One region of the Methylosinus sp. sav-2 genome, then DNA from elsewhere that is predicted to be linked to it. Evidence: predicted binding sites of a transcription regulator. Region 1 holds the regulator's gene; each other region holds the start of a gene.
What was found. The regulator PhoB, encoded in region 1, activates phosphate uptake and scavenging genes when phosphate is short. The targets are predictions, from matches to a motif close to TGTCATNNANCTGTCAT.
Positions count from the first base shown of each region.

Region 2: the regulator PhoB is predicted to act here: its motif matches at 3,010-3,026, upstream of pstS (phosphate ABC transporter substrate-binding protein PstS).
Region 3: the regulator PhoB is predicted to act here: its motif matches at 3,821-3,837, upstream of EDE12_RS12305 (DUF465 domain-containing protein).

Region 1 covers NZ_SOEJ01000001.1:264,345-271,866, reverse strand. Annotated here, with positions in the region: gene EDE12_RS01265 (potassium transporter Kup) at 1-750, opposite strand, end outside; gene EDE12_RS01260 (glycosyltransferase) at 1,029-2,180, shown strand; gene hpnC (squalene synthase HpnC) at 2,198-3,076, shown strand; gene hpnD (presqualene diphosphate synthase HpnD) at 3,073-3,936, shown strand; gene hpnE (hydroxysqualene dehydroxylase HpnE) at 3,933-5,177, shown strand; gene phoB (phosphate regulon transcriptional regulator PhoB) at 5,372-6,115, opposite strand; gene phoU (phosphate signaling complex protein PhoU) at 6,112-6,837, opposite strand; gene pstB (phosphate ABC transporter ATP-binding protein PstB) at 6,868-7,522, opposite strand, start outside.
Region 2 covers NZ_SOEJ01000007.1:48,175-55,696, forward strand. Annotated here, with positions in the region: gene EDE12_RS13185 (malonate decarboxylase subunit alpha) at 1-770, shown strand, start outside; gene aat (leucyl/phenylalanyl-tRNA--protein transferase) at 1,005-1,712, shown strand; gene EDE12_RS13195 (DUF2155 domain-containing protein) at 1,684-2,358, opposite strand; gene EDE12_RS13200 (NADH:ubiquinone oxidoreductase subunit NDUFA12) at 2,476-2,883, opposite strand; gene pstS (phosphate ABC transporter substrate-binding protein PstS) at 3,125-4,171, shown strand; gene EDE12_RS13210 (FAD-dependent oxidoreductase) at 4,223-5,440, shown strand; gene EDE12_RS13215 (hypothetical protein) at 5,421-6,377, opposite strand; gene EDE12_RS13220 (SRPBCC family protein) at 6,374-6,919, opposite strand.
Region 3 covers NZ_SOEJ01000006.1:68,389-75,910, reverse strand. Annotated here, with positions in the region: gene EDE12_RS12325 (metallophosphoesterase family protein) at 1-645, shown strand, start outside; gene EDE12_RS12320 (polysaccharide biosynthesis tyrosine autokinase) at 660-2,717, shown strand; gene EDE12_RS12315 (MucR family transcriptional regulator) at 2,772-3,239, opposite strand; tRNA gene EDE12_RS12310 (tRNA-Val) at 3,516-3,590, opposite strand; gene EDE12_RS12305 (DUF465 domain-containing protein) at 3,857-4,036, shown strand; gene EDE12_RS12300 (protein adenylyltransferase SelO) at 4,199-5,635, shown strand; gene EDE12_RS12295 (hypothetical protein) at 5,646-6,239, shown strand; gene EDE12_RS12290 (DUF465 domain-containing protein) at 6,360-6,578, shown strand; gene EDE12_RS12285 (PepSY-associated TM helix domain-containing protein) at 6,983-7,522, shown strand, end outside.

The DNA of each region.
Region 1 (7,522 bases):
GAAGACCGAGCCCAGCACGGCGAAGCCGACCCAGCCATGGGTCAGCAGAAAGACGAAGCCGTGGCGCGGATCGAAGGCGCGCAGAACCTGTGGCGCATCGCCGATATGGGAGGCGCCGAGCGCCGCTATCACGATGAAGAAGATCGCCATCACCGGGCCGAACAGCGCGGCGACGCGCGCCGTGCCATGGCTCTGCCCCCAGAACAGCGAGACGAGAATCGCAACTGTGATGGGAAAGACGAACTCGCCGAATTTCGGATTGACGATCTCGAGGCCCTCGACCGCCGAGAGCACGGAGATGGCCGGCGTGATGATGGCGTCGCCGGAGAATAGCGCCGCGCCGGCGACGCCGAGAAGGAAGACCGGCCTCGCGCGCCGGCCCAGCGCGATCTGCGCCAGCGCCATCAGCGAGAGAATGCCGCCCTCGCCGCGATTGTCGGCGCGCATCAGGAAGAACACATATTTCGCGGTGACGGTGAAGATCAGCGCGAAAATGAGCAGCGAGATCGTGCCGATGACGACATCCTCGCCGAGCCCGCCGGATTTGGCGTGGGCGAGCGACTCGCGCAGCGCATAGAGCGGGCTGGTGCCGATGTCGCCATAGACGACGCCGATCGAGCCGATGATGAGGCCCGCGCTCGTCGCCGAGCCGTGTCCCTCGGCGACGGGCGCCGGCTGCGTCGCCGCCGCGCCCTCCGTGTCGCATCGAGAGGAAGAGCCCGCCGCGTCACGCGCCACATTGGGATCCATGGAAATTTCCTCGAATGACATCGGAATGCGCGGGCGCGCCGCCGGTCCCTCGACATGCTGTTCGACATGCTCGGACCCGGCTGCGCCGGCGCGGCGATATACGCCTGTTCCAGATGGAAGAGAAGCCGCCGCCGGCCATTTCTGAGGAAAATCCCTTAGACGCCGGCGGTTGCGATGCGGCGTTCGCCGGCCGGGCTGGCCTCGCGGCCGCGGCGATGCTATGGCCGAGCCCTCGTCACATCGTCCCCGGCGACCCCGGCGACGCGAACGCTCGGAATATGATCGCGATTGTCCTCGGAGGCGTCGGCCTCCTCGTCTGGCTCTATCTCCTGCTCGGCAATGGCGGCTTCTGGCGCCTGACCGAGCACGACCGCCGTTTCGTCCCCAAGGGCGCGCAAGTCCCCATGGGCGTCCGCGTCGTCGCCGTCATTCCGGCGCGCGACGAGGCCGACGTCGTCGCCATCGGCCTGCGATCTTTGTTCCGCCAGGAGTTCTCCGGCCGGCTCGAGATCGTCCTCGTCGATGACGAGAGCTCCGACGGCACGGCCGAGGTCGCCCGCGCCTGCGCCCGCGAGGAAGGCGCCGAGGAGCGCCTCACAGTGCTCCAGGGTCGACCGGAGCAGGGCTGGACCGGCAAGCTCGCGGCCATGGACCGCGGCGTCGCCCATGTCCTTTCCAGCGGCGTCTCGCCCGATTTCATCTTGTTCTGCGACGCCGACATCGCCTTCGCCCCCGGCCTCGTCGAGCGGCTCGTCGCCGGGGCGGCGGCGCGCGGGACGGTGCTCTCCTCGCTGATGGTCAAGCTGCGTTGCGAGAGCCTCGCCGAGCGCTGGTTCGTGCCGGCTTTCGTCTTCTTCTTCCAGATGCTCTACCCCTTCCCGCGCGTGAACGACCCGAAAAGCCCGGTCGCCGGGGCGGCCGGCGGGGTGATGCTGGTGCGCCCCGCGGCGCTGGAGGAGGCCGGCGGCCTGCAACAAATCCGCGGCGCGCTGATCGACGATTGCGCGCTCGGCAAGCTCATGAAGAAGCAGGGGCCGATCTGGCTCGGCCTCACCGACGACGCCTGGAGCCTGCGGCCCTATCCGCATTTGCGCGATATAGAGCAGATGGTGACGCGCTCCGCCTATGCGCAATTGGGCTATTCGCCCTGGCGGCTGGCCGGCGCTGTCCTCGGCATGGGCCTCGTCTATCTCGCGCCGCCCATTCTCGCCTTCGCGGCGCCGGAGCCCGCGGCTTATATCGCGCTCGTCGCCTATCTATTGATGGCGCAGTCCTATATGCCGTCTCTGCGTTTCTACGGACGCAATCGGCTCGGCGCCTTCGCCTTGCCGGCGGTCGCGGCCTGCTATACGTGGTTCACGCTATTGTCGGCTTGGCGGCACACACGCGGGCGCGGCGGCGCCTGGAAGGGCCGCTACCAGGCCCCCTGAGGAGGATGAGCGATCACATGAGCGACATCGCCGCCGCCGCTTCGGGGAAGGGCCATAAGGACGAGAATTTCCCCGTCGCCTCTCTCTTCGCGCCGCGCCATCGCGCGGCCGTCCTCGCCTTTTACGATTTCGTGCGCGCCGCGGACGATATCTCCGACCATGCGACGCTCCCGGGCGATCAGAAGATCGCCATGCTGGACCGCATGGAGGCGGCGCTGCTCGGCTCCGGCGAGGATATCCCCGTCGCAGCAAAGCTGCGCGCCGAGCTGGCCGTCCGCGGCCTCGAGCCCCGCCATGCGCAGGATCTGCTCATCGCCTTCCGCCGCGACGTGACGCAATTGCGCTATCGCGACTGGGACGATCTCATCGATTACTGCCGCTATTCGGCCATGCCGGTCGGCCGCTTCGTGCTCGACGTCCATGGCGAGGATCGCGCGCGGACATGGGGGCCGAATGACGCGCTCTGCGCGGCGCTGCAGATCATCAATCATCTGCAGGATTGCGCGAAAGATTATCGCAATCTCGATCGCGTCTATCTGCCGCAGGACATGCTCGCCGCCAATGGCGCGAGCGTCGAGATGCTCGCCGCCGATCGCGCCTCGCCGCAGCTCGCCGCGACATTGCGCGCGCTGGCCGAGCGCACGCAGGGGCTGCTGAAGGAGAGCGCGCCTTTCGCCGATCTCATCGTCGACACGCGCCTCGCCATGGAAGTGGGCGCGATCCAGCGCCTCGCCGAGACGCTCACCGCGCGGCTGCGTGTCGCCGATCCGCTGAGCGAGAAGGTTCACGCCTCCAAGCGCCAATATCTGCTCACGGCGCTGGCCGGCGCCGGGATCACTCTGCTGCGCCGGCTCGTCTCGCCGCGCGCCGCCTCCGCCGCGAGCGTCGCGCGATGAGCATGGAGACGATCGCCCCCGAGGCGCCGCGGGTCGCCGCGAAAAGCTCTTTCTATCTCGCCATGCGCATTCTCGAGCCCGAGCGGCGCGATGCGATGTATGCGATCTATGGCTTCTGCCGCGCCGTCGACGACATTGCGGACGAGGAGGGCGACCGCGCCCTACGCCTCTCCCAGCTCGACGATTGGCGGCGCGATCTCGATGCGCTCTACGCCGGCCGCACGCATAAGCGTTGCGCCGATCTGGCGCGGCCGGTGCGCCGCTTCGGCCTCGAGCGCGCCGATTTCGAGGCGGTCATAGACGGGATGGCCATGGATGTCGTCGAGGACATTCGCGCGCCCGAGTGGGATCGGCTCGATCTCTATTGCGATCATGTCGCGAGCGCCGTGGGGCGCTTGTCGGTGCGCGTCTTCGGCCTCGCCGATGAGGCGGAGAGCGCCGGCGGCGCGCTGCCGACCAAGGCGCGCATGCTCGCCTATCACATGGGCCGCGCCTTGCAGCTCACCAATATTCTGCGCGATCTCGACGAGGACGAGGCGCGCGGGCGGCTCTATCTCCCGCGCGAGGCGCTGGAGGCCGCGGGCGTCGCCGATTTCTCGCGCGGCGCAGTGCTGGCGCACCCCGGCCTTCAGCAAGTCTGCGCTGCAGTGGCCGAGCGCGCGCGCAAGCATTACGCGGAATCGGAGCTGCTGATGCGCGTCTCGCCGCAGCGCGCGGTGAAGGCGCCCTATCTGATGGCGACGGCCTATCGCTCGGTTCTCGATCGTCTGGTGGCGCGCGGCTTCGCGCCGCCGCGCGCGCCGGTCTCCGCCTCGCGGACGAAAGTCCTGCTGGCCCTGCTGAGATTCGCGCTGACGTGAGCGGAACGACGCATATCATCGGCGCGGGTCTCGCCGGCCTCTCCTGCGCCATTCGTCTGACCGACGAGGGCCGCAGCGTCGCGCTCTATGAAGCCGCGCGCATGGCGGGCGGGCGCTGCCGGTCCTATTATGATTCCAGCCTCGATCTCGTCATCGACAATGGCAATCATCTGCTGCTCTCCGGCAACGCCACGGCGCTGGATTACGCCCGCCGCATCGGCTCGGTGGATGAGCTGGTCGGGCCGAAGGAATGCGCCTTCGACTTTTTGGACACGCGCGACGGAACGCGCTGGCGCATGAGGCCGAACGCCTCGCGCCTGCCCTGGTGGATTTTCGTGGCGGATCGCCGCGTGCCCGGCACGGCGCCTGCGGATTATCTCGGCGCGATCGGCATTCTCCTCGCCAAAAAGGGCGCGACCATCGGCGAGGCGATGAATTGCTCGGGCGTGCTCTATGAGCGGCTGTGGGGGCCGGTGCTGCTCTCCGCGCTCAATACGGAGCCGCGCTGCTCCTCCGCCGCGCTCGCCGCCGCCGTGCTGCGCGAGACGCTGGCCGCTGGCGGCGCCGCTTGCCGTCCGCTGGTCGCGCGGCGCGGGCTCGGGACGGCGTTCATCGAGCCGGCGCTGAACGCTCTCGCCGCGCGCGGCGCCGCGCCGCGTTTCGCCGCGCGGCTGAAGGGAATCGAATTTTCCGAAGAGCGCGCCACAGCGCTCGATTTCGGCGACGAGAAAATCGCGCTCGGCGAGAATGACAGCGTCGCGCTCGCCGTCCCGCCCTGGGCCGCGCAGGAGCTCGTTCCGGGCCTCGTCGCGCCGGATGATTTCCGCGGCATCGTCAATGCGCATTTCAAGATCGCGCCGCCGCCGGGGCAGCCGGCGCTGCTCGGCATGATCGGCTCGCTCACCGAATGGCTGTTCGCTTTCGAGGACAGGCTCTCGGTGACGATCAGCGGCGCCGATCGGCTGATGGACGAGTCCCGCGAGAGCCTCGCCGAGCGCATATGGGCCGAGGCAGCCGCCGCCACGGGCCTGCCGGCGGCGCTGCCGCAATGGCAGATCGTCAAGGAAAAGCGCGCCACTTTCGCCGCGACGCCGGCGCAGCAGCAGCGCCGCCCCGGCGCTGTGACGGGGTGGCGCAATCTCTTCCTCGCCGGCGATTGGACTGCGACCGGCCTTCCGGCGACGATCGAGGGCGCGATAAGGTCGGGCTATCGCGCGGCGGAGCTGGCGGGGCGTTCATAGGTCGAGCCCGCCGCCGCCGTCATCGCGAGGAGCGTAGCGACGACGCGATCCAGGGACCGCCCCACGGCTCTGGATTGCTTCGCTGCGCTCGCAATGACGATGGGCAGAGGGAGCGCGTGCAGACAAAAGCGAGCCTGAAGGCTCGCGATCCAAAGCGCCCCCTGGACCGCGAGCCTTCAGGCTCGCATCGCCCCTCAATTCCTCCCGAAGGTCTCGTCGAAGGAATAGCCGGTGCCGCGCACGGTGCGGATCGGGTCCTTCTCGCGGCCGCGGATAATCGCCTTGCGCAGGCGGCCGACATGCACGTCGACGGTGCGCTCGTCGATCTCCGCCGAGAGCCCCCACACGCTGTCGAGCAATTGCGCGCGCGAGAAGACGCGGCCGGGTTTTTCCATCAGATATTCCAGCAGACGGAACTCCGTCGGGCCGAGATGAATCTCGCGCCCGCCGCGCTTCACGCGGCGCGTCTCGCGGTCGAGGTCTATGTCGCCGGCGACGAGCCGCGTCGCCACGCGCTCCGGCCGCGCGCGGCGCAGCAGCGCATGCACGCGCGCCATCAGCTCCGGCGGCGAGAAGGGCTTCACCACATAATCGTCGGCGCCGATGGAGAGGCCGCGCACGCGCTCATTCTCGTCGCCGCGCGCGGTGAGCATGATGATCGGCATGCTGCGCGTGTCGTCGCGCGCGCGCAGCCGTCGGCAGATCTCGAGGCCGGAGACGCCGGGCAGCATCCAGTCGAGAATAACGAGATCGGGCTGCGATTCGGAGAGACGGATCTCCGCCTCGTCGCCGCGCTCTATATGCTCGACGAGAAAGCCCTCGGCCTCGAGATTATAGCCGAGCAGCAGCGCCAGCGCCGCGTCGTCCTCGACGACGAGTATGCGCGGCGCGCGGTCGTGCGGCGCCTCGCGCGGAGCGGCGACGCGGATTTCATTCATTTCGTAGGCTCATCCGGTTCCGCGCTGGCGGGAAGGCTCGCCGATTTGCCTTTGGGGCGGTCGGTCGGCATCGCCTCGCCAGTGACGAGATAGACGATTGTCTCGGCGACATTGGTGGTGTGATCGCCGATGCGCTCTATGTTCTTCGAGCAGAACAGCAGATGCGTGCAGAAGGAGATGTTGCGCGGGTCCTCCATCATGAAGGTGAGGAGATCGCGGAACACCGAATCTTCCAGCGCATCGAGCTCGCTGTCGTTGGTCCACACGGCGCGGGCGCGCTCGACATCGCGCTGGGCGTAGGCGTCGAGCACGTCCTTCAGCTGTATGGCGGCGACTTCCGCCATCGTCTTGAGGCCGATGACGGCGCGCGGCACGCGCGCCTCGGAGAGGATCTTCACCGTGCGCTTGGCGATGCTCTTGGCGAGATCGCCGACGCGCTCGAGATCGGCGGCGATGCGCATAGCGGCGATGCATTCGCGCAGATCGATGGCGAGCGGCTGCCGCCGCGCGATGGTGAGGATGGCGTTCTCCTCTATCTCCCGCTGCAGCGCGTCGAGGCGCTGATCGGTGGCGACGACGCGATGGGCGAGCTCAATGTCGAAATTGGCGAGCGCATCCATGGCTTCGGCGAGCATTTTCTCGGCGATGCCTCCCATCTCGGCGATTCTGCGGCCGAGCACTTCGAGGTCGCGGTCATAGGAGCTGACGATATGTTCGCTCATGGTCTCAATGTCCTCGTGCGCGATGCGCGCTCAGCCGAAGCGGCCGGTGATATAGTCCTGCGTCTTCTTGTTCTGCGGCGCGGTGAAGAGATTATTGGTCTCGCCGAATTCGACGAGATCGCCGAGATACATGAAGGCGGTGAAATCGGAGACGCGCGCCGCCTGCTGCATGTTGTGGGTGACGATGGCGATCGTGTAGCGCTCCGACATTTCGTCGATGAGCTCCTCGATCTTCGCGGTCGAGATGGGGTCCAGCGCCGAGCAGGGCTCGTCGAAGAGGATCACCTCCGGCTGAATGGCGACGGTGCGCGCGATGCACAGGCGCTGCTGCTGGCCGCCCGAGAGGCCGAGGCCGCTCGAATTCAGCTTGTCGCGCACCTCGTCCCACAGCGCCGCGCCGCGCAGCGCCGCCTCGACGCGCCCGTCGAGCTCGCTGCGCGAGAGCTTCTCGTAGAGGCGAATGCCGAAGGCGATATTGTCGTAGATCGACATGGGGAAGGGCGTCGGCTTCTGGAACACCATGCCGACGCGCGAGCGCAGCAGGTTGAGATCGATGTGCGGGTCGAGGATATTCTCGCCGTCGAGCAGCACCTCGCCCTCGGCGCGCTGCTTGGGATAGAGGTCGTACATGCGGTTCAATATGCGCAGCAGAGTCGATTTGCCGCAGCCGGACGGGCCGATGAAG
Region 2 (7,522 bases), on a different contig from region 1:
GCGGCTTCATCAACATCAGCCAGAACGCGCGCAGCGTCGTCTTCGCTGGCACATTCACCGCCGGCGGGCTCGACATTGCGATTCAGGACGGCGAGGTGAAAATCCTCAAAGAGGGCCGCGCCCGCAAATTCCTGAAATTCGTCGAACAGGTGACGTTCAGCGGCAAATATGCGCAAAAGCGCGAGCAGCCGGTGATCTATGTCACCGAGCGCTGCGTCTTCCAGCTGACGAAGGAGGGTCTCGAGCTGATCGAGATCGCGCCGGGCATAGACATAGAGCGGGATATTCTTCCGCATATGGACTTCAAGCCCATCGTCAAGCATCCGATCTTGATGGACAAGCGCATCTTCGTCGACGAGCCGATGGGCCTGATCTCCGATCTGCTCAATCTCGATCTGCAGGATCGCGTGAGCTATGACGCCGATCGCAATATTCAGTTCCTCAATCTCGAGGGCTGGAGCGCGCGCTCCAAGCGCGACATCGACGATCTGCGCAAGATGCTGATCGACGCCTGCCAGAAGATCGGCAAGCGCGTCAATCAGGTCGTCAATCTCGACAACTTCCGCATCAGCGAGCATCTCTACGATTACTATGCGGAGATGATCCAATATATGCTCGAGAATTATTATGTGACGACGACGCGCTACACGACCAGCGCCTTCCTGCGCTTGAAGCTCAAGGAAGCGCTGAGCAAGCGCGGCATCGCCCCGCATGTCTTCGAGCGCAAGGAGGACGCGCATAGCTTCCTCGAGGTGATCGGCGAAGGCTGAGCGGCCATTCTACCCTCCCCTTCAGGGGGAGGGTCGGCCGGCGATATCGAGCCGGGGTGGGGTGAGACGCGAGGAGCTGCTCTCCCCTCCCGAGCGCCGAAGGCGCTCTGTAGAACGTGTTTCCACCTAGTCTCGCTCGGCGCGCCCCGCCCCGTTCACCCTTTCGGCGGCTCGAGCCACGCCCGGGCGACGAACGCTCTCGATTCCGGCGCGCATTGCGCTACAATCTGCGAAATGTCGCGCCCTTCCTCCGCAGATTACGCCATCACGCCGCAGATTTTGCTGCGGGCCTATTCGATCGGCCTTTTCCCAATGGCGGAAAGCGCCGAAGAGGAGCAGCTCTTCTGGGTCGACCCCCAGGAGCGCGCCATTTTCCCGCTGGATGCGTTCAAGGTCTCACATTCGCTCGCCAAGACGATCCGATCGGATCGTTTCGAGGTGCGGGTCGATACGGATTTCGACGCCGTGATCGCGGCTTGCGCGGCCTCCGCGCCCAAGCGCGAGAACACTTGGATCAATTCCGAGATCAAGCGGCTCTATCGCAAGCTGTTCGACATGGGCTTCGCCCATACGGTCGAATGCTGGCGGGATGGAAGACTGGTCGGCGGCCTCTATGGCGTCTCTATGCGCGCCGCCTTTTTCGGCGAGAGCATGTTCCACCTCGAGACCGACGCCTCCAAAGTGGCGCTGGCGCACCTCGTCGCGCGGCTCGTCAAAGGCGGCTTCCGCCTGCTCGACACGCAATTCATGACCACGCATCTCGCCTCGCTCGGCGCGATAGAGGTCAGCCGCGACGCCTATCATGCTCTGCTGGAGCAGTCTTTGTCGGTCCCTGCCCGTTTCGCCGCCTGGCCGGACGACGCGCCCGTTCCCGGCCGCGAGATCGTCGCGATTCTGCGGCCGGAGCCACAGCTCAGAACGGAAAAGGCGAAGGCGCCGTAGCGGGCGCCGGCTCCTGCGCGGGCTGCTTCTTTTTCTTCTTCTTGGGCTTTTCGGCCGGAGCCGCGGCCGCTGGCTCGGCGCTCTCCGGGGCCTTCGCGGCCTCTGGCGGAACCGAATCGCGCGGGCCGATCGGCGCGGCCTCGACCGGAACGGGCGCGACCGGCTCGACCTTGCGAGAGCGGGAGCGCTTCTTCTCCGGCGCAGGGACGGCAGTGGCCGCCGCCGCAGGATCGGCCGCCGGCGCCTGAACGATCTCCTTGCCGCCGCGGCAATCGACCAGCCAAACGTCATAGACCGGGTGCTCGACGCCATGCAGGCCTGGGCTCGCTGCGAACATCCAGCCGGAGAAAATCCGCTTGGCGTCGTTCTTCCCCGTGTCCTGCTCGTCGACCTCGACGAAGCTCGTGGTCTGCGGAGCCTCGGTCTGCGGACGCGTGTTGCAGACGCGCGGCGTCACCTGAAGCGAGCCGAATTGCACGGTCTCGTCTATGGCGACGTCGAAATTGATGATCCGGCCTGTCGTCTTGTCGAGCCCGGCGAAAATGGCGGTGGGATTGCGTATGGGATCCGCGGCCGCCGCGCCGAGGCCGACGAGGAAGGCGGCTCCCGAAAGAGCGAAACGCAGGCGGAAGCAGCGGGAGATCATATCGGCTCTCGTTTCCGATCTCTGGCTCGGGCCAGCCGCCCGCGCCTCATGCGCCGTCGTTGAATAGGAAGAGCGTGGCGGATCGATGGTCGCGGACAGGGCCGCGACCGTCTCGCCTCAAGCCTCGGGGGTCCAGGCCTGATAGTCGCCGCCGGCGGGAGCGCGGCGGCCCTCGGCCAGGATCGAGCCCGGCGGATGATAGGCGGCGGAGGTGCCGGTCAGATTGGGGCGATAGGTCAGCTCCCATTCCTTCGGCTCGTATTTCTCCTGCGTCGGCGGCGTGTCGACCGTGTGGTGCAGCCAGCCGTACCAGCCGGGCGGCGTCGCCGAGCCCTCGGCATAGCCCTTATAGATGACCCAGCGGCGCTCGAAGCCGAGCGCCTTGTCCTTCTTGCCGCCGCGGCGGCGGTAATAGACATTGCCGAACTCATCCGTCCCGACGCGCTCGCCATAGAGCAGCGTCCACAGGCCCGTGCTGAGCGTCGCCCGGTTCCACCAAGTGAAGAAGCGAATGATGTAGGACATGTCGGAAGCGTCCAAGAATGTTTGCGTGGCCCCTTATTGCGTCAAGACAGCGCAATGTCCAGTCGGGCGCGCCACTTCCGCTGCGTGGGCTTTGCTTTTGGCGCGAAGTCGTAGAAAAGGAGGCATGTGACAGAAAAACGACAGCCGTCGCGCCGCCAAGGCGCGCCGCAGAGAGCTGAAACCATTGGCTTCCAGCTCTCGTGGACAAGAGCCACGCGTCGAAATTCCAAGGGACGGCCGCATGATTTCCAAAGCCTCGAGGCTCATTCTTCACGCCGCTCTGGCGGCGATCCTTTCAGTGGGGAGCGCGCGCGCCCTCGATATTTCCGGCGCCGGCGCGACTTTTCCCCTGCCCATCTACGCCAAATGGGCGCAGAGCTATTCGAAAGAAACCGGCAATCGCGTCAATTATCAATCGATCGGCTCGGGCGGCGGCATCCGCCAGATCAAGGCGCGGACAGTCACTTTCGGCGCCTCGGACCAGCCGCTGAGCGCCAAGGAGCTCGACGCAGCCGGGCTCATCCAATGGCCGCAAGTGGTGGGCGGCGTCACCCCCGTCGTCAATCTGGACGGGGTCGGCTCCAATGAGCTGGTCCTCGACGGGACCACGCTCGCGCGCATTTTTATCGGCGAAATCAAGCTCTGGAACGATCCGGCGATCCACGCGCTGAACCCGAAGATCGCTCTGCCGGCGACGTCGATCGTCGTCGTGCACCGCTCGGACGGATCGGGCACGACTTTCTGCTTCACCCACTATCTCTCCCGCGTCTCCGCCGATTGGAAGGCGAAGGTGGGCGAGAACGTGGCTGTGGAATGGCCGCTCGGCCTCGGCGCCAAGGGCAATGAGGGCGTCGCCAATAATGTCGCCACCGCCAAAGGCGCGATCGGCTATGTCGAATTCGCCTACGCCAAGCAGAATAAGCTCGCCGCCGTCAGCCTGGTGAATCGCGACGGCAAGATCGTCGCGCCGGGCAAGGAGAGCTTCGAGGCCGCCGCCGCCAATGCCGATTGGGCCGGCGCGCCGGGCTTTTTCCATCTGCTGACCGAGCAGCCGGGCGCGGGCTCCTGGCCGATCGCGGCGGCGACCTTCATTCTGCTGCCGAAGCAGCCGCAGGATGCGGCCGCGGCGCTGGAAGCGCTGAAATTCTTCGACTGGGCTTTCTCCAAGGGCGCCGCGGCGGCCGAGGAGCTGGATTTCGAGCCCATGCCAGCCTCCGTGGTGACGCTGATTCGCAAGAGCTGGGCGGCCAATGTGAAGGATGCGAATGGAAAACCGCTGCTGAACTGACCATAAAGGTCGGCAGCGGCCGCGCGCGGCCTATTCGCACAGGAGCGGCCGATGACGCAGACGATCTCCACGAGATGCTGCGTGGTCGGCGGCGGCCCGGCGGGGCTGATGGTGGGCTTTCTGCTCGCCCGCGCCGGCGTCGAGACGATCGTCCTCGAGAAGCACGCGGATTTCCTGCGCGATTTCCGCGGCGACACGATTCATCCTTCCACGCTTCAGCTGATGTTCGAGCTCGGCCTGCTCGAGAAATTTCTGAAGCTGCCGCATCGCAAGGCGTTTCAGCTCTCCGCGGTTTTGGGAGACCGCAAATTCGTCGTCGCCGACTTCCGCCACCTGCCGACCTTGTGCAAATTCGTCGCCTTCATGCCGCAATGGGACTTTTTGGACTTCATCGCCGGCGAGGCGAAGAAGCTGCCGAACTTCCGCCTGTCGATGAAGACCGCAGCAGAGGGACTCCTCGAGGAGGACGGCCGCATCGTCGGCCTGCGCGCCGAGGGGCCGGAGGGACCGCTCGAGATCAGAGCCGATCTCACCATCGCCGCGGATGGGCGGACGTCGCGGATGCGCGAATCGGCGGGCCTCGCGGTCGAGGAATTGGGCGCGCCCATGGATGTGCTGTGGCTCGAGCTGCGGCGCAAGGCGGATGATCCGGAAGAAACTTTCGGCCGCATCGCGCCGGGCCGCATGGTGGCGATGATCGAGCGCGGCTCCTATTGGCAGATCGGCTATGTGATTCCAAAAGGCGGCGCGCAGGCGCTGCGGAGCCGACCGATCGACGAGCTTCGCCGCGCCCTCGCCGACAGCGTTCCCTTTCTGGAGGATCGCGTCGAGGATTTGCGCGATTGGGAGGATGTGAATCTGCTGACCGTTCAGGTCGATCGGCTGAAGAATTGGAGCCGGCCGGGCCTGCTCTGCATCGGCGACGCGGCCCATGCGATGTCGCCGATCGGCGGCGTTGGAATCAATCTCGCGATTCAGGACGCTGTGGCGACCGCCAATCTCCTCGCCGAAAAGCTGCGCGATGGGACGCTGCGCGACGCGGATGTCGGCGCCGTGCAGAAGCGCCGCGAGCTTCCGGCGCGGTTGACGCAACGGCTGCAGCTCTTCATTCAGAATCGCGTGATCCGCAACGTGCTCGCCGCAGACCAGCCCTTCGAGCCGCCGCTGGCCTTGCGGCTTTTGGATATTTTCCCGGCGCTACGGCAATTGCCGGCGCGGCTGATCGGCCTCGGCGTGCGGCCGGAGCACATCAATTCATCGCGCGGATAAAAGCGCCGAAGGCGCGCGGGCCGTCGCCGGTCTTGGCCTTGGCGATCACCTTCAGGCTGTCGGCGGCGATCGACCAGAACTCATTGGTGAACCAATTGGCGACATAGATCGTCTTGCCGTCGCGGCTCGCCCCTATGCCTTCCGGATATTCGCCGACCTTCACCTGCGACACCGACGCGAATGTCGAGAGATCGAAGACGCTGACCGATTCGGCATATTGATCGGTGACGAAGCCCCTGCCCTGCGCCAGCGCCACGCAATAGGGCCGCTTGCCGACCTTCACCGTGGCGATGACGCGCCGGCTCGAAAGATCGACGACGCTGACATCATCCGATTCGACATTGGCGGTGTAGGCGCGCTCGCCCTTGGCGTCGATGGTGACGCCGAAGGGATGACGGCCGACATCGAGCTCGCCGAGCTTCTCGAAGGACGCCGCATCGACGAAGGCGATTTTATTGGCGTCGCGAATCGCCACGAGGATCGTCTTGCCGTCCGGCGTCACCGCGACGCCGGAGGGCGTGACGCCGACTTTCGCCGTGGCGACGACGCCCGCTTCCGGATCGACCGCAAAGAGCCGCTGCTCATACATGTCGGCGACATAGACGCGCTTGCCATCCGGTGCGACGGCGAGGCCGAGCGGACCGCCCTCCAGCGGAATCTTGCGCAGGACGCGACGCTCGCGCGTGTCGACGACGGAGAGATATTTGCCCTCCGGGCTCGTCACATAGGCGCGCGCGCCATCAGCCGAGACCGCGACGCCGGCCGGCTTGCCGCCGATCGGCAGAGTCGCGACGGGCACCATGGTCGAAAGATCGACGATGGTGAGATCGCCGCTGCCCTGATTGGTGACGAAAGCCTCGTCCGCTCCCGCGGGCGAGGCGAGAGCGAGCCCGAGAAGGGCGGCGCGCGCCGCCCTGCCCCAGGATGCAGAGATCATTTGCCTTCGACCTTGGCCTTCAGCGAGGCGAGGCCGGCCTTGTAGAGATCGCCCACCGCCTTCAGCGCGGCCTCGTCGGAGAGCTCCGGCGGCGGATCGTTGTTCGGGAAGCCGCGGTAGAAGGCGCCGCGCCATTCGACGACGCTCTTGTCGCCCTGCGGCTTTATCGTGATCGTCGAGGAGTAATTGTTCACCGGCAGGATCTTCACATCCACCTTCTCGATGCGATAGGCGAGCGAGAAGTCCTTGGCGTCATATTTGGTGAGCAGCTCGTCGATCTCGCCGCCATTCTTCAGCGTGATATGGCGCGTGGCCTTGTCGGGCGTGTTGTCGCCCGTTCCTTCCGTCTTGGCGACGGGGGGCAGCCAGCTCAAATCCTGGAAATTGCCGACGATGGCCCAGACCTTCTCGGCCGGAGCCGCGATCTCGATCGTCTCCGTCACCTTCTGGCGCGAGGGGCCGTGGGCGAGCGCGGCCGACGAAGCCAGAGCCGCGAGCGACAAGGCGGCCAGGAAACCCCGGCGCGCGACGACGAATGACATGACTACCTCCTGCAGGGCTTTTTAGGCGCCTATTGCCCCGGCGCCGCCGGCGCGCAACTAACTCCTCCGCGCCCTGCGGCGTCAAGACTCCCGATCTCGGCGGGCGGAAAATCCCGCCATAGGGCGGCAGAGCTCCCGGAGAGGCGACAAAGCTTTCGGCGAGGAATGAGTCGCCGCCCGCCGGCCTGCTCGAGAATCGCGCTCCGATCCCCCTTACGTAAAGCTCGGCTCACGTCGAGCCCGTTGTCCAGAGCGCGACTCGGCTTTCCCCATTATCCACGGAATTTTGCAAGATATTGTCTGATTATTTATTCCTCACACTACATCTTGACGCCCATGGAAGAGTGACGCACTGTGCCGGGGTCTAATGACGCAGCGGCGGATGATCGAAAAAGCTGGTTCTCGCGCGCCCCGAGCGGGCGGCGCGACGCTTTTCGGCAGCCTAAGCTGCGCCTCGTCGCCGCGGCTATCCGCCGCGCTGCGGCCCGACCCCCGTATCTGCGTTTCCAGCCGACGTAGAGTCCCTGCCAAAACGAGCTTGTCGCGACCGACTCATCGGCCGCGATCGATTCACCGCGCGCAATTTTCGAGGATCGAAATACG
Region 3 (7,522 bases), on a different contig from region 1:
ACGCTCGCGCGGCGGATCGAGGCGGAGCTCGACACTGCGCCGGCGGAGACGCTGACGATCTTCCTCGGCGACTATGTCGATCGCGGGCTGCAATCCTCGACCGTGGTCGAATGGCTGAGCCGACGCGATTTTCCGACGCCCTTCATCGCGCTGCGCGGCAATCACGAGGAGATATTTCTGCGCTTCCTCGAGGACGAATCCGTGCTCGAGGGCTGGCGCAAGTTCGGAGGCGTGGAGACGCTGCATTCCTATGGGGTGGACGTCTCCTCCGTCATGCGCGGCCGCAATTACGAGGAGGCGCGCCGCGCGCTGACGGCGCGGCTTCCGGATCACCATCTGCAATTCATGCTGGAGACGACGCTGACGGCGAACTTCGGAGATTATTTCTTCTGCCATGCGGGCGTGAAGCCCGGCGTGCCGCTCGCCCAGCAGAAGGCCGAAGATCTGCTCTGGATCCGCGAGGAGTTTCTGAGCTTCGAGGGCGGATGGGGGAAAGTGATCGTCCACGGCCATACGCCCGTCTCCGAGCCGGACATTCAGCCCAATCGCATCAATGTCGACACGGGAGCTTTCGCGACCTCGGTGCTCACCGCTCTCGTGCTCGAGGGCGACAGCCGCCGCATGCTGTTCGCGGACCGCTTCTGACCGCGCCGCGAGCGATGCGCGAGCGCTCGACGACGGCGTTCTGGCTCGACGCGCGCAGCCGCAAGCTCCGCGCCGCTGCGCAATTCCTCCGCCGGCGCTGGCCGCCGCTGCTCGGCGCGACAATGCTCGCCCTGCTCGCCGGCGCGGCCTTCCTGGTCATGGCGACGCCGCGCTACACCGCCTCCGCGCAATTGCTGATCGAGATGCGGCCGGATCGTTCGATCGGCGCCGATGCGATCTTGGCGCATGCGCCGATCAACCGGCAGACGATGAAGAGCGACATAGCGGTCATAAGATCGGCGGCGCTGCTGCGGCGCGTCGTGGAGCGGGAAAGGCTGGCCGACGATCTCGAATTCGGCGCCGCGGCGCTCGACCGCTTGCGGAATGCTCTCTCCGTCGCCCAGCTGCGCTACTCGCCGGTGATAAAGATCGTCGTCACCTCGACCGATCCGGCGAAAGCGGCGCGTCTCGCCGACGCGATCGCCGACGCTTTCGTGGTCGACAGGCTGGACACGCGGCTCGAGGCGGCGCGGCGCGCCTCCGCTTGGCTCGCCGAGCGGCTCGTGGCGCTGCAACGGCAATCGCGCGCATCCGAGGAGGCGCTGGCGCAGTTTCGCGCCGCCGCCGGCCCTTCCGCGCCGGCGAAGCAGCAGACCGCCATTGCGCAGCGCGCGGCCGTGGCGCGGGCGGAGACGGCGGAGCGCAAGGCCCGGCTCGAGCTGCTGCAGCGGATCGAGAGCCGTGGCGGCGCCGCCGCCGAGCTGCCGGGCCTCGGCGGAGCGCTCGACGAGCTTCGCCAGCGCGCCGACCAGCTCTCCCGCCGCGAGGCGGAGCTGCGCGCCCGCTACACGGCGGCGCATCCCTCCGTGATCGCGCTGCGCGCCGAGATCGCCGACACCGCCCGCGCCACGGACGCCGAGCGGCGCCGCCTCGCGGCCGGCGTGCGCCAGGAGCTGGAGCTCGCAGAAAAAAACAGCGAGGCCGCGGATACGGCGCTTCGCGAGATTTCCGAGTCCGAGGATCGCGGCAAGGAGCGGCTCGCCCGGCTCAACGAGCTGGAGCGCGCCGCCGCGGCCGATCGCAAGCTTCTCGATGAGACGATGCGCCGCGCGCGCCTAGTCGAGCAGCAAGCCAAATTCGAGCCGCGCGACGCACGAATCATATCGCCTGCGCTCACGCCGAACGCCCCGTCCTGGCCCGACGCCGAGCAGACGCTGCTGATCGCGCTGGCGCTCGGCGCCCTCTTCGGGCTCGGCGTCGCCTATGCCTGCGAATTGGCGGACACGGGCTTCACGACGATGGCGCAGATCGAGACGACGCTCGGTCTGCCTCTGCTCGGCTCCATTCCCAAAATCGCCTCGAGCGCCCCCGCCCTCGTCGATCTCGTGCGCGCAAAACCTCTGTCGCGCGCCAGCGAGGGGCTCCGCGCGCTGCGCAGCGCCATCGCCATGAGCGATGTGGACGATCCCCCCAAGCTGATTCAGCTCGCCTCCGCCGTCCCCGGCGAAGGAACGACGACGATCGCCGCGGCGATCGCCGCCTCCGCCGCGCAATCGGGCCTGCGCACGCTGCTGATCGACGCCGATCTGCGCCGCCGCGCCGCATCCAAGCTCTTCCTCGCCGAGGAGAGGCCCGGCCTCGTCGATCTGCTCATCGGCTCCGCGAGCCCGGGAGCCGCGATCTTCTTCGAAGAGAAGCGGGGACTATGGGTTCTTCCGGCCGGCGGCGAGATACAGGCGCCCGCCGATCTGCTCGCCTCCGAGAAGATGAAAACGCTCATGGCCGCGGTGCGCGGGAGCTTCGATCTCGTCATCGTCGACACGCCGCCGATCGGCCCCGTCGTCGATCCGATTCTCATCGCCGGACTCGTCGATAAGACTGTCGTCGTCATTCGCTGGGCGGCGACGCCGCGCGAAACCGTCGCTCATGCGATCGAGCGGCTTCCCGATCGCGGCAGAATAGCGGGCGTCGCGCTCAATCTGGTGATCGAGGCGAAGGCGCGCAAATATGGCCCCTACGCCTATTCGCCCTATGCGGGCGGAGGCGCCTTCGACGCCTATCACGCCGAGTGAGACGCGCCGGCGGACGAGCTCACCCGCGGCGCGGCTTTCCGTCAGACCTCGCCGTCAGGCCTCGGCGGCGGCCTTGCGCAGCGGCGCGCCGCGCTTCTTCGCGGCGGAAACGGTCTTCGCCGCCGGCTTGCGGCCGAGGCCGAGCGATTTGGCCAGAGCCGAGCGCTGCGCAGCGTAATTGGGCGCGACGATCGGATAATCGCTCTTTAGATCGAATGCGGCGCGATAATCATCCGGCGTCAGCTTGTGCTCGGCCTGAAGATGACGCTTCAAGGATTTGAACGGCTCACCACAACAAAGGCAAGTAATCGCATCCGCTGTGACGGATTTCTTCACCGGAACGGCAGGCCGCCACTGCTTGGCCTCGCCGTCCGTTGCATTCGACGTCTCGGCGTCGGCGCCGCCGAAGGCTTTTTTCACAGCTGCGATGACAGAAGGAAGGTCGAGAGGCGCAACAGTATTATTCGAAAGATAGGAAGAGAGTATCTGCGCGACGAGCGCTTTGTCTTCGGCTTCGGACATGGCCTTTCCCTCCTCGGTCGAATCTTTTTCTATTGGAGCCGATATCGAATTCGAAGGCAATCAGCGACTTCCCTCGGCGACAGATTCGGCTCGAGTAACAAGCTCAATTTCGATGATATAGGCCGCAGAACGTCGAATTGAAATAGAAAGCCCGCCGAATATCGGCGCGGCGAGGCTAGGCAAGGAACGAGACGTCGCGTGACCGACAAAAAATTTCGCCCGATGCGATTTTCGTCATCGGGCGGCGGAATGGATCGAGCGTAGGGTGGATCAGAATGGTGGGCGCGACAGGGATTGAACCTGTGACCCCTACGATGTCAACGTAGTGCTCTCCCGCTGAGCTACGCGCCCCCGGCGCCGTTCGGATGCTTGCTCCGTCCGGCGCGAGTGAAGCCCGTATAATGGCAGTCGGGCCGAGGCGCAAGCGCCCTTCGACAGTTTCCACGCCCTGTCGCAAAACCCCGGCCCCAGCGTCCCCAAGCGTTAAGATTTCCTTCCGCGAACAGCGGCTTTGGGCGAAATAATTCATTGGCCCGCGACGTCTTCGCCCCTTGCAGGCCTTGGAATTCATGTCACACTGGCGTCGTCCTTCTGTCATCAACCAAAGGAGGCGCCGTATGTCGCTACAGACCCATCTCGTCGAGCTCGAACGCCGCCATCAGGCGCTCAAGAAAGAGATCGATCAGGTTCAGCACCATCCCCGATACGACGATTCGAAGCTCCACGAATTGAAGCGCAAGAAGCTTCAGCTCAAGGACGAGATCAACAAGCTGCGGCAAGGCGTCAGCCTGCACTGAACAGCTTGCGAAAGCGGTCTAGCGTCGAGGCGGAGAGATGCTCTCCGCCTTTTTTGTCGCATAGGGCGCCGCAACGCTCGCTTCGGCCCGCGCGGGCGCCCGGCTTGCTTCGGGGCGTCTCTGGTCGCAGAATCTTCTGCCAAAGCGAGAGCCGAGAACCCCATGCCCCCTTCCCCGCGCTATCGCGCCGAGACCCTCCACGCCACGCTCGGCGACGGCTTCTTCGACCGTGTCGAGCCCGCCCGCTTTCCGCAGCATATTCTGCGCTATCGCAATCAGCGCTGGGCGGCGCGCGTCGGTCTGGATACGCTGACGGAAGAGGAATGGATCGCCCATCTCGGCCGTTTCGAGCCCCTGCCCGGCGGCTTTCCGCAGCCGCTGGCGCTGCGCTATCACGGCCATCAGTTCCGCACCTACAATCCGGACATTGGCGACGGCCGCGGCTTTCTGTTCACGCAATTGCGCGACGCCGCGGACGGCCGACTGCTCGATCTCGGCACAAAAGGCTCCGGTCGCACGCCCTGGTCGCGCCAGGGCGACGGCAAGCTCACGTTGAAAGGCGGCATGCGCGAGATTCTCGCCACGGAGATGCTGGAGGCGCAGGGCGTCGACACCTCCAAGAGCTTCAGCCTGATCGAGACCGGCGAGCCGCTCTATCGCGGCGACGAGCCGTCGCCGACGCGCTCCAGCGTGCTGGTGCGGCTCTCCCATTCCCATATTCGGATCGGCACGTTTCAGCGCCTCGCCCATCTCGACGACCAGGAAGCGCTCGGACGGCTCATCGACTATTGCGTCGCCAATTATTTTCCCGAGCTGGCCGGCGAGCCGTCGGAAAGCCGCGCCGGCGCTTTTCTCGAGCGCGTCGGCGCGCGCGTGGCGCGGCTCGGCGCGCGCTATATGGCCGCGGGCTTCGTCCATGGCGTGCTCAACTCGGACAATATCAACGTCACCGGCGAGAGCTTCGACTATGGGCCGTGGCGCTTCGCGCCGCGCTATGATCCGCAATTCACAGCGGCCTATTTCGACGACAGTGGGCTCTATTCCTTCGGCCGCCAGCCGGGCGCGCTCGGCTGGAATCTCACCCGCCTCGCCGAGACCATTCTGCCGCATGTCGGGCTGCAGCGCGCCGAGCAGATTCTCGGCGGCTATCAGGCCGTCCTCCAGCGCGAGTTCCAGCTCGCTCTGCTCGATCGCTTCGGCCTGCTGCCGGCGGACGATCCCGAGCAGGACGCCGCTCTCGCCAAAGGATTGCTGGAGTTTCTCGGCAAGACGCAAGCGCCCTATGAGCAGACATTCTTCGATTGGCGCGGCGGCATGGCGAGCCGCGAACGCGCCGCCGCTAGCCCGGAGGCGGCGGCCTATGACGCGCCGGAATTCCAAGGGCTGCGCGAGGCGCTCGCCGCGCATGAGACATCGCCGGCCGCCAATCTCGACCATCCCTATTTCCGTCGCCCCGTCCCCTGCACTATGCTGATCGAAGAGGTCGAATCGATCTGGGCGCATATCGCCGAGCGTGACGATTGGAGCGCGCTCGCCGAGAAGGTCGCACAGATCGCCTCCATGCGTGAAGCCTATGCGCCGGCGCCTGCCGGGGGATGACGTTCGGAAAATGAAGCGCTCGCTATGCGTCTCTCTGTCTCTCGCTCTTTCGAGCGCCGCCGCCGCCAAAAATCTGCTGATCGACAAAATCCCGCCGAGCGGGGCCTGCTTCTTCCGTCGCTATGACGAAGCGCATTTGCGCGCGCATCCCGGCCAGACCGTCGTCTCCGTGCGGCTGTCGCTGCAGCGCGAGCTCGCCTCCACGGCGGAGGACGCGCGCGATTTGCGCATCGAGCTTCGCCACAAGGGCCATGGCAAGGCTTTTTACGTCGTCGGCGGCTGCGCCTGGAGCGAAGAGGCCAATCGCGACGTCGACGGCGCCCGCCTCATCCGCTCGTTCCGCAAGGACGCCGCCGCCCAATGCATGGCGCGCGGCGGCCTCGGCGGCTCGGCCGAGGAAGGCGGCGAATTTCCCATCGATCTCGCCGAGGATGGCGCTTCTGTCACGCTCTACATGGACGAGGGCGTGAGCGGCTGGCGTGGCCCGGACCAGAGGAAGAAGTCCCTCTATCTCGAGCTGACGCGTCAGAACCGCGTCTTCGAGCTGGAGCGCGTGGACCCCGCCGCCTGCGTGGAACTGGACAAGTCGATCGCGGTCGACTGAGACGGAAATTCGCGAGAAGGCGTCGCCGCCTTCTCATTAGGACTTGAAGATGAACATGATGCGAGGCGATAATCCTCGCGTCACGACTCGCCGCCAAGCGGCGCTCGGGCAGGTTGGCGAATGGTTGATGAGCTGAACGAAGCCGAACGCAATGCGATCCGGCTAGAAGTCGAGCGACTGAAGCTCGAGCACAAAGACCTCGAGGATGCGATCGACGCCCTTCTCGCGGTCGGCGCCGTGGACCAGCTGCAAATTCAGCGGCTGAAGAAACGAAAATTGCTGCTGCGCGATCGCGTTGCGTTTCTGGAAGATCAGCTCACGCCCGACATCATCGCCTGATCCGGGCGAAAGCGGCGCGCTATTTCCACATTCTGAGGCCGACCACAACGGCGAGCGAGACAATGGCGACGATCGCGAGGACCGCCACGAGCCTCACGGTTTCCTTGCTATCCTGGGCGCTCCCCATACGGTCCTCCGCCGTTCTTTTTTCAATTTTGGCGAGCCTATGCCTGTCCAAGAGAGATACAATAAGCCGAGATGCGACGGAACAGCGCACAGGTTCCCACTCGGACCGCATTTCCGCCGCCCGGGGCCTCAATCATCCTATATTACACGTTTAGCGCCCGACGGCCAAAGCATCCCAGCGCCTGCACATGAATTTTCCCCTCGGGATCGCCCGCCGCTCCACCGCGTTGACATGAGCGGCGGAAGACGCTCCCTCGCTCGCGGCGGAGAAGCCGAGCATGAGCAACATCTGGCGACCGGAGGCGCGCATCATGGGGCGGAACGAGCGGGGCCGCAAAATATTTCTGTCTGCCCATCGCTACATCGGTCTTTTCGCCGGCGCAGTTTTCGTCCTCATCGGTCTCAGCGGCAGCCTGCTCGCCTTTCGCGAAGACATAGACGAATGGCTGAACGCCCCGCTCATGCGCGTCGAGCCGCCGACGCCGGCCGTCATGCGTCCGCTCGACGAGATTCTCGCCGCGGCGACCGCGGCCATGCCGGCGGAGGGCCGGCCCGAGCGCATCACTTTGCCGCGCCATGCGAATGCGGCGGCGATCATCGGCTATATGGTCGAGACCGACGATCTCGACAGCTCTTTCCATCAGATCTTCGTCGATCCCTATCGGGCCGAAGTGACCGGCGACCGCTTGCTCGCGCATGGCGACGACGTGCTCGCGCAGCCGCTCGTGCAGATCGTCATGGCTTTTCATTGGACGCTGCTGCTCGGCGTCAATAACGCCTATCTCATCGGCAGTCTGGGCATTGTCATCTTCGTCTCG